Robiginitalea biformata HTCC2501: one gene and its partner. The protein of the gene in region 1 binds, or shares a complex with, the protein of each later gene. Links are inferred from orthologs where the notes say so. Each region holds a gene or a part of one and is shown in the gene's direction. Other genes may lie near its edges. The genes, in order: scpA and meaB.

Evidence for each region.
Region 2: the proteins of scpA (region 1) and meaB are in contact, whole or in part, in a crystal structure (PDB 8DPB), measured with the Methylorubrum extorquens proteins. The link is inferred for Robiginitalea biformata HTCC2501 from one-to-one orthologs. Residues at the interface, in SOR27001.1 of Methylorubrum extorquens: Glu577, Glu578, Asn579, Asp580, Gly581, Arg582, Arg583, Arg585, His596, Ala604, Ser605, Ala608, Asp609, Gly611, Phe612, Asp613, Val614, Asp615, Ile616, Gly617, Pro618, Leu619, Glu625, Arg628, Gln629, Val631, Glu632, Asn633, Asp634, Glu661; in SOR26638.1 of Methylorubrum extorquens: Arg20, Ala21, Ala24, Arg25, Thr28, Ser32, Arg33, Arg34, His37, Thr98, Gly99, Gly100, Ser101, Ile102, Leu103, Lys106, Thr107, Ala110, Ala113, Ile114, Asp115, Arg116, Ala118, Phe119, Ile120, Arg121, Pro122, Pro124.

The regions. Positions count from the first base shown.
Region 1 is NC_013222.1:3,159,706-3,166,068, forward strand. Bases 2,367-5,382 are described here. They hold scpA (methylmalonyl-CoA mutase), read left to right. Parts: upstream 2,367-2,766; coding sequence 2,767-4,998; downstream 4,999-5,382. Other genes in these bases: RB2501_RS14010 (methylmalonyl-CoA mutase family protein), read left to right, coding at 2,367-2,780; RB2501_RS14020 (ParA family protein), read left to right, coding at 5,149-5,382. Also shown: RB2501_RS13995 (acetyl-CoA carboxylase biotin carboxyl carrier protein subunit), read right to left, coding at 1-308; udk (uridine kinase), read left to right, coding at 480-1,094; RB2501_RS14005 (FtsB family cell division protein), read left to right, coding at 1,091-1,423; more of RB2501_RS14010, read left to right, coding at 1,413-2,366; more of RB2501_RS14020, read left to right, coding at 5,383-5,922; RB2501_RS14025 (ParB/RepB/Spo0J family partition protein), read left to right, coding at 5,922-6,363. UniProt on the Escherichia coli protein: Catalyzes the interconversion of succinyl-CoA and methylmalonyl-CoA. Could be part of a pathway that converts succinate to propionate.
Region 2 is NC_013222.1:1,805,088-1,811,372, reverse strand. Bases 1,716-4,653 are described here. They hold meaB (methylmalonyl Co-A mutase-associated GTPase MeaB), read left to right. Parts: upstream 1,716-2,618; coding sequence 2,619-3,689; downstream 3,690-4,653. Other genes in these bases: RB2501_RS08065 (glycosyltransferase family 2 protein), read left to right, coding at 3,736-4,653; RB2501_RS08075 (DUF2911 domain-containing protein), read left to right, coding at 2,050-2,613; RB2501_RS08080 (aldose epimerase family protein), read left to right, coding at 1,716-1,919. Also shown: RB2501_RS08090 (hypothetical protein), read right to left, coding at 1-381; RB2501_RS08085 (RNA polymerase sigma factor), read right to left, coding at 365-904; more of RB2501_RS08080, read left to right, coding at 1,014-1,715; more of RB2501_RS08065, read left to right, coding at 4,654-4,695; RB2501_RS08060 (lysylphosphatidylglycerol synthase transmembrane domain-containing protein), read left to right, coding at 4,679-5,551; RB2501_RS08055 (ArnT family glycosyltransferase), read right to left, coding at 5,553-6,285. UniProt on the Escherichia coli protein: Binds and hydrolyzes GTP. Likely functions as a G-protein chaperone that assists AdoCbl cofactor delivery to the methylmalonyl-CoA mutase (MCM) ScpA and reactivation of the enzyme during catalysis.

The DNA.
Region 1 (6,363 bases):
ATCAGCCCGGGCATCGGTGCTTCGATCCGCGAGACCCGCTGGGCGGATTGCAGTTCAAAACCCATCCGGTCTATCTGCAAGTCCAGGTCGTCTGCCAGTCGGACATCAAAAATGCGGTTGTTGACGCCGATGCGGTAGTACTTCTCACCCGGTCGGGATGCCAGGATCCGGATGCGGCTGGAATGGTGGTCCTCGAGCAGGTGCCACTCCCCACTGCCGGCCGGGACCAAATCCAGGCGGCGCGCTTCTTCGGCGTCCAGTTCAAAGGAACGGGACCCGTCGACGGTGGCGCGAAAGGCATTTGTCATAGCAGTTCAATAAATGGTTCCCGCTAAAAATAAGCTTTCATTGGCAAATCAGCAGGCCGCATTGGGAATTTTCCCCGCTGTTGCAGGCCTTCGGGGTACCTGCGCCAGATCCTGCCGGGTTCATGGGTCGAAAACCGTGTAAATTCCTAATTTTGTGCAAAACCAAGCACCATGCTGACGATCGGAATTGCGGGGGGTACCGGGTGCGGCAAAACGACCGTGGTCAATCAGATTACCGGCCAGTTGTCCGATTCCGAGGTCGGTGTCATTTCCCAGGATTCCTACTACCGGGACCTGTCGGAACTGAGTTACGAGGAGCGCTGCAAGATCAACTTCGACCACCCCAGGGCCATTGATTTCGAGCTGATGCGCAGCCACCTGGAAGCCCTCCGGGATGGCCGGCCCATCGAACAGCCCGTGTACTCCTTTAAAGAGCACAACCGCACGGACGAAACCATTCGCACCGAGCCCCGCAAGGTGATGATCATCGAGGGCATCCTGATATTCACCCACCCGGAAATCCGCGACCTTTTCGATATCAAAATTTTTGTACACGCGGATTCGGACGAACGGCTCATCCGCCGCCTCCGCAGGGACATCACCGAACGGGGGCGGGACCTGGACGAGGTGATCCGCCGGTACCAGGACACGCTTAAGCCCATGCACGACCAGTTTATAGAACCCACCAAGGAATTCGCCGACATCATCATCCCGAACAACAAATACAATACGGTTGCCATCGATATCGTCCGGACGATCATCGCCGAAAAAATCGCCTTGCCATGAACTGGAAGGAATTGCGACAAAAACCCTGGTTCCGGTTGGCCGGCAATATCTATGTGCTCGTGCTGACCGTCTTTGTAATCTGGATGGTGTTTTTTGACCAGAATTCCCTGTTGATCCACCTGGAACTCCGACGGGAAATCCGCAAACTGGAAAAACAGCAGGAGTTCCTTAAGGAACAGATTGCCAGCGACCGGGAAATCATCGAAAAACTCTCGGACCCGAAGGAACTGGAAAAATTTGCCCGGGAACAGTACCTGCTCAAAAAGAAAAACGAGGAAATCTTCCTCATCGAATTCGACAGCCTCAACGAAAAGAACGATGACCACTAACGACCTCTTCCGGGATTTTGCACCCGTATCTGCCGCCGAGTGGAAACTCCGGATTCAGGCAGACCTGAAGGGCGCGGATTACAACGAGAAAATGACTTCCGACACCCCGGAAGGCATCCGGATCAAGCCGTTTTACACGGCGGAGGACGTACCGGATACAGGTGTCCCTGCCCCCGCCCTGCCGGGTGGTTGGGAACCGGGTATGTACCTGGATGCGGCCGAGGGCGGCGAACCCGCCACACGCGGTCGGAAAGCCCTGGGGGGAGGCGTCACGCGCCTGGTCGCCCCCATCCGGGAGGCCTCCGGCTGGCTGGAAGCTACCGGGGCGGAGCCGGGATCCGTTTGGCTGGAATGGCCGGATGTCCGCCTGGAACCCGGGGAAGTCCTGCCGGGAGACTTCGCCTCGGCATCGCCGATCCTTCCAGACCCCATCGGGAACCTGGCGGCTACCGGGAACTGGGCAGCGGGCCGGGCCGAAGATATGAAACGCCTGGAGGCCCTGTGCCGCACGTTTCCTGAGCGCGTTTCCCTAACTGTGCGCGCCGACCTGTACCAACAGGCCGGCGCGCATGCCGTACAGCAACTGGCCTATGCCGTATGCCACATGCAGGAATATTTACTGGCCACTGACCAGCACCCGGGCCTGCTACCCGCCCTGGAGCGACCCGTGTTCCGCATTGCCGTCGGCAGCGATTACTTTATGGAAATTGCCAAGATCCGGGCCCTGAGGCGTCTCTGGCACCTGGTTGCCAACGCTTACGGACAGTCCGGAGAATGCCGTGTGCTGGCCATGCCCGGGCTGCGGAATAAAACACTCTACGATTACAATACGAACCTGCTGCGCAGCAGCCTGGAGTGCATGGCTGCGGCCGTTGGCGGGGCCGACCTGATCTGCAACCAGCCCTACGACGGACTCTACCACAAACCAAACGATTTTGCCGACCGGATTGGGCGAAACCAATTGCTCGTATTGCGGGACGAAGCCCACATGGCACGGGTGGCCAACCCGGCCGACGGGGCTTATTACCTGGAAAGCCTTACCGATCAGCTCGGGCGCAAAGCCCTGGCATTACTCAAATCCCTGGAAAAAGGGGGCGGCCTGCTGGCCCAGCTGAAATCGCACAAGATCCAGACGAAAATCCGGGAGGCAGACCGGCGGGAACAGGCTGCATTTGACTCCGGGGAGCTCCAGCTGGTGGGCAGCAATGTGTTCCCGAACCCGGACGACCGGATGGCCGGGGAAATCCAGAAGGAATTACAACCCGGGCGGCCGGTGAAGACGCTCATTGAGCCGCTGCCCCTGCGAAGGCTGTCGGCCCGTCAGGAACTCAAAAGACTCAGGGATGAAGCGAAATAAGGTTCAGGAACTGGAATGGCCGGGCAAACCATCGACTTCAACCGGGCAGAAACCGGGGGCGGGCCACCCGGCGACTCCGACCAGCCGGGAAACGGGGGCAGACCCGGAACGCGAAACCGGGAACGACCGGCAGGCAGGGTACCGCACCGTGGAAGGCATCCGCCTGAAACCCCGGTACAGCCGGGAAGATTCCGGTGACCTCAGGCACCCGGGCTTCGGGGCCGGCGTCCCCCCCTACCTGCGGGGTCCCTACAGCAGCATGTACGTGCAACGGCCCTGGACCATCCGGCAGTATGCCGGTTTTTCCACGGCCGAAGAGAGCAACGCATTCTACAAGCGAAACCTGGAAGCCGGGCAAAAAGGGCTTTCTGTAGCTTTTGACCTCCCCACGCACCGCGGTTACGACAGCGACCACGAGCGGGTGCCCGGGGATGTGGGCAAAGCAGGCGTCGCTATCGACACCGTTGAGGATATGAAACGGCTCTTCGACGGCATCCCCCTGGACCGCATGTCGGTTTCCATGACAATGAACGGGGCCGTTATCCCGGTAATGGCATTCTATATCGTCGCTGCCGAGGAACAGGGCGTCTCCCCCGCCGCCCTTTCCGGGACCATCCAGAACGATATCCTCAAGGAATTCATGGTCCGGAACACCTATATCTATCCCCCGGCACCTTCCATGCAGCTGGTGGCGGATATTTTCGAGTATACGAGCCGGGAGATGCCCAAATTCAACAGCATCAGTATTTCGGGCTACCACATGCACGAGGCCGGCGCCCCGGCACATATGGAGCTGGCCTACACGCTGGCCGACGGGTTGGAATACATCCGCACCGGCCTCGAGGCCGGTTTGGGGGTAGACGAATTTGCCCCCCGCCTGTCCTTCTTCTGGGGGATCGGGATGAACCATTTTATGGAAATTGCCAAAATGCGGGCCGGCCGCATGCTCTGGGCGCGGCTCGTCCAGCCTTTCGGCCCGGAAAACCCCAAGTCGATGGCCTTGCGGACGCACTGCCAGACAAGCGGTTGGAGCCTGACCGAACAGGACCCGTTCAACAACGTGGCCCGGACCATGGTAGAGGCCGCCGCCGCGGTATTCGGGGGAACCCAGAGCCTCCATACCAATGCCCTGGATGAGGCCATTGCACTGCCCACGGACTTTTCGGCCCGGATCGCCCGGAACACCCAACTGGTCCTGCAACGGGAAGCCGGCGTAACCCGGACGGTAGACCCCTGGGGGGGCAGCCACTATGTGGAACGCCTGACCGCGGAACTGGTCGGGAAGGCCTGGGAGCTCATTCAGGAAGTGGAGGAGCACGGGGGCATGACGGGTGCCATCGAAGCGGGTATCCCCAAGATGCGCATCGAGGAGGCAGCAGCCAGAAAACAGGCGCGGATCGATTCGGGGCGGGATATCATTGTCGGGCTCAACCGGTATCCGAGCCCGGAAGACGACATGCTTCAGATCCTCGAAGTAGACAATACCCGGGTACGCCGGCAACAGATTGAGCGGCTGGAGGCAGTACGTGCAGGGCGTGACGGGGCGGCCGCAGAACGGGCGCTGCAGGAACTCACCGCCGCCGCCCGCAGGAAACAGGCCGGGGAATCCCGGGGAGCAGCCGATAATTTATTAGCTTTAGCCGTCTCGGCAGCCCGCGCGCGGGCCAGCCTGGGAGAAATCAGCAAGGCGCTGGAGGAAGCTTATGGCCGCCATCGCGCCAGCGTTCAATCCATATCCGGGGTGTATTCAGAAGAAATCCAGCAGGACCCGGCCTTTGAAAAGGCGCGGAAGATGACCGATGCGTTCGCCGCCAGCGAAGGTCGCAGGCCGCGCATTATGATTGCAAAAATGGGCCAGGACGGCCACGACCGCGGGGCCCGAATCGTTGCGACAGCCTACGCGGATATTGGGTTCGACGTGGACATCGGCCCGCTGTTCCAGACCCCGGAGGAGGCCGCCAGGCAGGCCGTGGAAAACGATGTACACATCCTGGGGGTATCCTCCCTGGCCGCCGGGCATAAGACCCTCGTGCCGGCAGTCATCAAGGCCCTGGCTGAAATGGGCCGGGAAGACATCCTGGTGATTGTCGGAGGCGTCATCCCCAAACAGGATTACGAATTCCTTAAACAGGCCGGGGCAGCAGGGATTTACGGCCCCGGTACCCGTGTGAGCGAAGCGGCGATAGAAATTCTCGGATTGCTGAACAGGGGGGAATAGGACCCCGGCGGCAGGACCTGCCGGGTGGTTCCCGACCAACTGCACCTCCGCAATGCCCCGGTAACCGGAAAGTTATCCACGCCATGTTAACAATTTCCGTTTTCCCGGTACCCAAATAATCGTATTTTTAACCCCTAACTCAAGTTGCAGATGGGCAAGACTATTGCTATAGCGAATCAGAAGGGCGGCGTCGGAAAAACGACCACTACGGTAAACCTGGCCGCCGCGTTGGGCGTGCTGGAAAAGAAGGTGTTGCTCATCGATGCGGATCCACAGGCAAATGCCACCTCGGGCCTCGGCATCGACGCGGACAACATTTCCCTGGGGAGTTACCAGTTACTGGAGCACACCCGGGCCGCCTCGGAGTGCATCATCCCGACGAATTCCCCGAACGTCGACCTGATACCCGCACATATCGACCTGGTCGCCATCGAGATAGAGCTCGTAGACCAGGACCGCCGGGAGTCCATGCTGAAGGTCGCGCTGGAAGAGGTACGTCACCAGTACGATTACGTGCTGATCGATTGCGCACCGTCCCTGGGGCTGCTGACCCTGAATGCCCTCACAGCTGCCGACTCGGTGATCATCCCGATCCAGTGCGAATACTTTGCGCTCGAAGGCCTCGGCAAGCTCCTCAATACGATTAAGAGCGTCCAGCGCATCCACAACCCGGACCTGGACATCGAAGGCATGCTGCTCACCATGTACGACGCCCGCCTCCGCCTGTCGAACCAGGTGGTGGAAGAGGTCAAAAAACACTTTGGCGACATGGTCTTCGACACGATCATCCAGCGGAATGTCCGCCTGGGCGAGGCGCCGAGTTACGGGGAGAGCATCATCAAATACGACGCGAGCAGCAAAGGGGCTGCCAACTACCTGAATATGGCCCACGAATTGCTGCAGAAAAACAGGCAAACCGTCTAATGGCAAAAGCGACCAAAAAACAGGCACTCGGCCGCGGCCTTTCCGCCCTGCTGAAAGATCCGGAAAACGACATCCAGTCGGTATCGGACAAGCACGCCGACAAGGTGGTGGGCAGCATCGTGGAACTCGACATCCGCAGTATCGAGGTGAACCCTTTCCAACCCCGTTCCAATTTCAACGACGAGGCCCTGGACGAGCTGGCCTCTTCCATTAAGGAACTCGGGGTTATACAGCCCATCACGGTGCGCAAGCTCGGGTTCGACAAATACCAACTCGTTTCCGGGGAGCGGCGCTACCGGGCCTCCCAACGTATCGGGCTGGAGAGTATCCCAGCCTATATCCGCATCGCCAACGACCAGGAAACCCTGGAAATGGCGCTGGTGGAGAACATCCAGCGACAAGACCTGGACCCGGTGGAAATTGCACTTTCCTACCAACGGC
Region 2 (6,285 bases), 1.4 Mb from region 1 along the record:
ATCGTCCGCCACGGCCTTGTTCTCATCCGAGATATCCAGGTTCGCCAGCTCCATATGGATACTGGCTGTATAGTACTGCTCCACCTTGCGCAAATCCGGGGAAAGATCCCCCAGGGAAAAGCCGCTGGTGGTCTCTGTACTGTCCTGCTGCACTACAGGCTCCCCCTGGGCCGGCAAGTCGGGCTCCTGCCGGAAGAGCCAGAACGCAACCCCGAGCAAGGCCGCCACCGAGGCAGCCATACCTATCCAGAAAAAGCGGTTCCCGCGCTTCTCCGGGAAGGCCTCCTCCAGGCGCTGCTGAAACCGGGATTCGTGGCCTGCTGGCATCCGGTATTCCCGCCTGCGTTCATTCTCGAATAGTTTCTTAAGATTCTGCGACATGTCTTTTACCTTTTAATAGTTCCCTGAGGTACCCCTTCCCCCGCATCAGGCGGGTCCTGCAGGTGTTCTCCCGCAGTTGCAGGATTTCCGAGATTTCCGAGTGGTCGTATCCCTCCACCAGGTAGAGCTGTACGACATACCGGTAATTCTCGGGTAATTCTTCTATAGCAGCTTTTACATCGTCTACCCCCAGGGCGGATTCCACCTCCCAGTTTTCCGCCTCGGTTACCTGCAACCTGTTTTCCTCCAGTTCCACAAAATGCTGCCGGCGGGCTTTGAGGAAATCGATACAGCGGTTTACGACAATCCGTTTCAACCAGGCACCGAAGGTCACCTCCCCTTTGTACTGGTCAATTTTACGGAAGGCCTTGATAAAGGCTTCCTGGGTCAGGTCCTCGGCATCGGCCTCATTCTTGACAAACCGCATAGCCACGCAGAACATGCCCTGGGCATATTTCCGGTAGAGGGCCATTTGCGCCCTGCGGTCGCGATTCCGGCACTGTTCGATCAGGTCGTTTGCCAATAAGGTCGGCGTTTCCAGTTTCGATTGTTTTAGGTTGCTATCTAAAGGACGAGGGCTTCCGTGCAGCGTTTCAAAAAAGTGTACTTTTAATGAAATTTTAGCATTTGCGTTGGAACAAGTTACTGTAAAAAACGACCACCTGTGCCTCGGGGTTTTGAATTACGGGGCCATCATCCAACGCCTGCAATTCCGGGATGCCCGGGGCCGATTCACCGATGTAGTGGTGGGCAGGGACGCCCCGGAAGACTACCTGGATGACCCCGCCTTCCTCGGGGCCTGCGTGGGGCGTTTTGCCGGGCGGATCTCCGGCGGCCGGCTGCGAATCGGAAACGAATACCACCCGATCCCCCACCGGGACGGCATCACCCTCCACGGGGGAGAACGCGGATTCGGCAAGCGGTACTGGACCATCGAATCCCATTCGGGCGACGGGGACACGGCGGAAGTACAACTGGCATATACCAGCCCGCACGGCGAAGAGGGATTTCCGGGCGAATTGCGAACCCGGTTGATTTACCGGCTCACCGGGAAAACCCTCATGGTAAGGCACGAGGCCGAAACGGACCGGCCCACGGTGGTCAACCTGACGAACCATTCGTATTTTAAGCTGGATGACTCTGATTCCATCGACCACTACCGGCTGCGCCTCGGGTCCGGCAAGCGCCTGGAAACCGATGAGCGCCTGTTGCCCACAGGGCGCATCCTGGAAGTTGCCGGCAGCCTCTACGACTTCATTCAGGAGCGGGAAATCGGCGAGATACGGCTCGACACGCCCTATGTACTGGATCCGGACGGGCCTGCCGCAGTCCTGTATTCCCGGGAATCCGGGATTCGGATGGAGGTCAGCACCAACCAACCGGCCCTGGTGGTTTACACCCCACCCCATTTCGCGGGTATTTGCTTTGAGACCCAGGGGTATCCGGATGCCCCGAACTTCAGCGATTTCCCGGGTTGCGAATTGCATCCTGGACAGGTATACAGGAATGAAACCCTTTTTTCCTTTGAGAATTTCTGACCCGTTTCGGGCTATTGACCTGTGGGCAGCTCCCAATTGCATCCGCTCATAGCCGGGGGGAATTATCCCCGGGCAACCCCGCGGGGTTGCCCGTGATTTACTACATTTAGGCAACTTAAAACCAGACCTGATGAAAATTTTCAAATGGATCGTTATCGTCTTCGGCGCCCTGCTGCTCCTGTTTTATTTTTTGGGCATGCCCTACCTGCGGGAGCAGACAAAAAAACACAGCCCGGAACGGACGGCCCAATACGAGGCGGCCGGCATAACCCTGGAAGTCAATTATTCCAGTCCTTCCAAGAAGGGCCGGACCATCTTCGGGGAACTCGTTCCCTACGACGAGGTCTGGCGCACCGGGGCCAACGAACCCACCACGTTTACCACCAGCGGAGACATCTATGTAGGTGGCAAGCCGCTGCCGGCAGGAACCTACTCGCTCTGGACGATCCCGGGACGGGAAGCCTGGACCATCATCCTGAACGAAGAGGTGCCCGATTGGGGGGTAACCCTGCTGAGCGGGGGCGACAAAACCACCCGGGACCCGGAACACGATGTGGTTCAGGTAGCGGTGCCCGCCCTGGGACTCCCGTCACCCGTAGAGGATTTTACCATTGAGTTCGACGTAATCAGCCAGGACGTATTCATGCGCCTTGCGTGGGACCAGACCGAAGTACTCGTGAAAGTAAACCCCTGACCTGCGTGGCGCCTACCCAGAAACCAGACGGCGACAAACGGGGACGGCCGGATTCGGCCCGGACGGAATCCGCCCGCGGTCGATCTTCCCGCCCGAAACCCGGACCGAAAGACCTCCTGGAGGGGATTCGCACCTCGGACCGGACCGCCCTGGCGCGGGGCATCACCCTGGTGGAAAGTACCCTGCCCGACGACCGGGAAGCAGCCAGCGAACTCGTAGAAAGCTGCCTGCCCTTCTCAGGCAACAGCATTCGCATCGGGGTAACGGGCGTGCCCGGTGCCGGAAAGAGCACGTTTATCGAAAGCCTGGGGGGCTATCTCACCGGCAGGGGCCTGAAGGTGGCCGTCCTGGCAGTAGACCCCACCAGCAGCCTGAGCAAGGGCAGTATCCTGGGAGACAAAACCCGGATGAACACCCTCAGCCGGGACGAACGCGCTTTTATCCGCCCGTCGCCTGCCGGCACCTCCCTCGGGGGCGTAACCCGCAAAACGCGGGAAACCATCAGTCTCTGCGAAGCGGCCGGCTATGAGGTCATACTGATTGAAACCGTGGGGGTGGGCCAAAGCGAAACCGCCGTTCACGGAATGGTGGATTTTTTCCTGCTCCTGAAAATCGCCGGGGCCGGGGACGAACTGCAGGGGATCAAAAGGGGGATCGTGGAAATGGCCGATGCGATCGTGATCAACAAGGCGGACGGGGCCAACCGGGAGGCTGCGCGCCGTGCGCGATCCACATTTGAACAGGCCCTGCACCTCTACCCACCCAAGCCAGACGGCTGGCGGCCCGAAGTCCTGCTCTGTTCCTCGACGGAGCACACCGGGATTGAAGCTATTTGGGACCTGATAGACAAATTCCGGGAAAAGGGCAGAAAAACCGGGGCCTTTCAGAAGAAACGGGAACAGCAGTACACCGCGTGGTTCCGGCAGGCGGTATCCGAGCAACTCCTGTCGGGCTTCTATGAAATCCCGGGGGTAGGCCCCGCTTACGATGAGCTGGAACAACAGGTTGTGGCCCGCAGGACCAGCCCATTCCGCGCCGCACAGCAGCTGCTGGACCAGTTCGGCCCCAAACGCTGAAGCCGAAAAAAGGTGTACATTTGAACCCGAATCCAACGCCTGTTCCATGGAGGTCCTGACCCAATCGCTCCTTTCGATCGTCGTTCCGCTCTACAACGAGGAAGAAAATGTCCGCCTGCTCACCGAAAAAATCCACACCAGCCTGGAAGGGTACAACTACCAGATTGTGTATGTGGATGATTTCTCGACAGACGGTACCCGGCAGGCGGTACGCCGGATGGCCGACCCGAAAGTACACCTGGTCTGCCTGAAAAAGAACTACGGGCAAAGCCTCGCCCTGGCTGCAGGGCTCGACTACGCCCAGGGGGAATACATCATTACCATGGACGGCGACCTGCAGAACGACCCGGCCGATATCCCGCTGATGCTGCCCTTTGCCCTGAGCGGAGAATACGACGTGGTCACAGGCATCCGTCAGAAGCGCCAGGACTCGCTGATCAAGAAAATCCCCTCCAAAATTGCCAATTTCCTGGTGCGCCGGGTTACGAAGCTCGACATCAAGGACAACGGGTGCGCCCTGAAAGTATTCACCCGGACCATCGCCAAGGACCTGAACCTCTACGGAGAAATGCACCGGTTTATCACCTTGCTGGCCTTCCTGGAGGGCGCCCAGATCAAGCAGGTACCCGTACGCCACCACGCCCGCCATGCGGGGGTATCCAAATACGGCCTGGAACGGGTCTTCAAAGTCATCGCGGACATGATGCTGCTGTTGTTTATCCGGAAGTACTTCCAGCGCCCCATCCACCTGTTTGGGATTTTCGGGGTCCTGCTCATCCTGCTCGGCCTGGCGATCAACGTGTATTTGCTCGTGGTGAAGTTTGGCTTTGGCCAGGATATCGGGACGCGACCGCTCCTGATCTTCGGCATGATGTTTATCCTCGGGGGTATCCAACTCTTCACAATCGGCATCGTCATGGAATTGCTGATCCGGACCTACTACGAATCCCAAAGCAAAAGGCCGTATCGCATCAAAAATGTATTGATCGGTGGGGAACCTGCGTAAAAAGGGCATTGCACTGCTGAAACTCGTTTTCAGTGCGCTCCTGCTCTATTTCGTCTTCCGGCGGATCCCCTTCCGGGACGTCTGGGATACGGTGCGTTCCAGCCAATTGGGATACCTGGCACTCGCCCTGTTGTTTTTCTGCATTTCCAAATTGGTTGCCGCCTTCAGGCTAAACCGGTATTTCCGGGAAATCGGGATACCGCTGACGGAAAAGGCCAATGGACAGCTCTACCTGCTCGGGATGTTCTACAACCTCTTCCTGCCCGGGGGGATCGGGGGGGATGCCTACAAGGGATATATCCTGCACCGGGAATTTGGCACCCGGGTACGCCGGGTGGCGGGGGTCTTGCTGCTCGACCGCCTCAGCGGCCTCTACCTGCTGGTGTTTTACAGCGGCGTGCTGCTGCTCTGGCTGGCCCCCGAATGGCTGGAGCCCTATGCCGTCTGGCTCGGCCTGGGCCTGATTGCCAGCTTGGCCCTGTACTGGTGGTTGCACGGCCGCCTTTTCCCGTATGCGCAACCCGTTTTCTGGCATGCACTTTCCTATTCGGCGGTGGTTCAGGCCGCCCAACTGGTAACCGCCTACCTCCTGTTGCAAGCCCTGCAGGTGGACGCGGGCACCCCCGCCTACCTCCTCCTCTTTTTGCTGAGCAGTATCGCGGCCGTCCTCCCCATCACCATTGGGGGCATCGGCAGCCGGGAATTGCTTTTCTATTACGGGGCGGCCTGGTTTGGACTGGATGAAGCCACGGCCATCGGGCTGAGCATGGAGTTTTTTATCATTACGGCCCTGGTGTCCCTCACGGGCATCTACTTTCATTTCAGGAAACCGGCGTTGCACCTTCGGGAAGCCTGAATCAGGGGGCCGCGGGCGCCAATAAAAGCAAGTAGCGCTTGCCGACCACCTCTTCCCGCGTTTCCGGGTTTACGAAGCGTGCCTGCAGGCGGGTGATGCGAAACTGGTCGGCGACGATTTCCCGTTCCCACTCCCAGCCCGATTCGGCCAGGCTCCGGCGTTTATCTTCATCCACGTAGACCCACCTGCCGGCCAGGTCGGTGCGGTTGCCGCCCCGGACAATCCGGACGGGCTGGCGACTGTAAAAGTCCAGGGCCCAGGTGTGCTCCTCACTGAATTTGAAAATGGGCGGGTTTGCAGGAACTTCCCGGACAAAATTCCGGGCGAGTTCGGAACCCGCCTGGTATTGCAACAGGGACGGGTAGAAATGGGCATTCATCACTGCATTGATCCCGACACTGGCCAGGACGCTGATTACCGCCAGGCGTACCAGCGGATCGGCCATTTGCCGCCAGAGTGCGATGCCCGACCCCACAAGTACCAGGACCAGCGCAACGGCAGCTGCCCCCGGCAATGGAAATACCCAGAATACAATCCCGGAAACAGCAAGCAAAACTATCCCGAATATACCGGCCTGCAGGCGGGCAGCGCGCCTGAGCCATTTCCAGTGGCCTTTCTTTCTCCGCGCATCGAGATATCCGGCCGTCAACACGGTAAAAAGCGGTATCAGGATATTCAGGTAATGGGGGAGTTTGAACTGCGCAAAACTGATGATCAGGAATATGATGGCAATG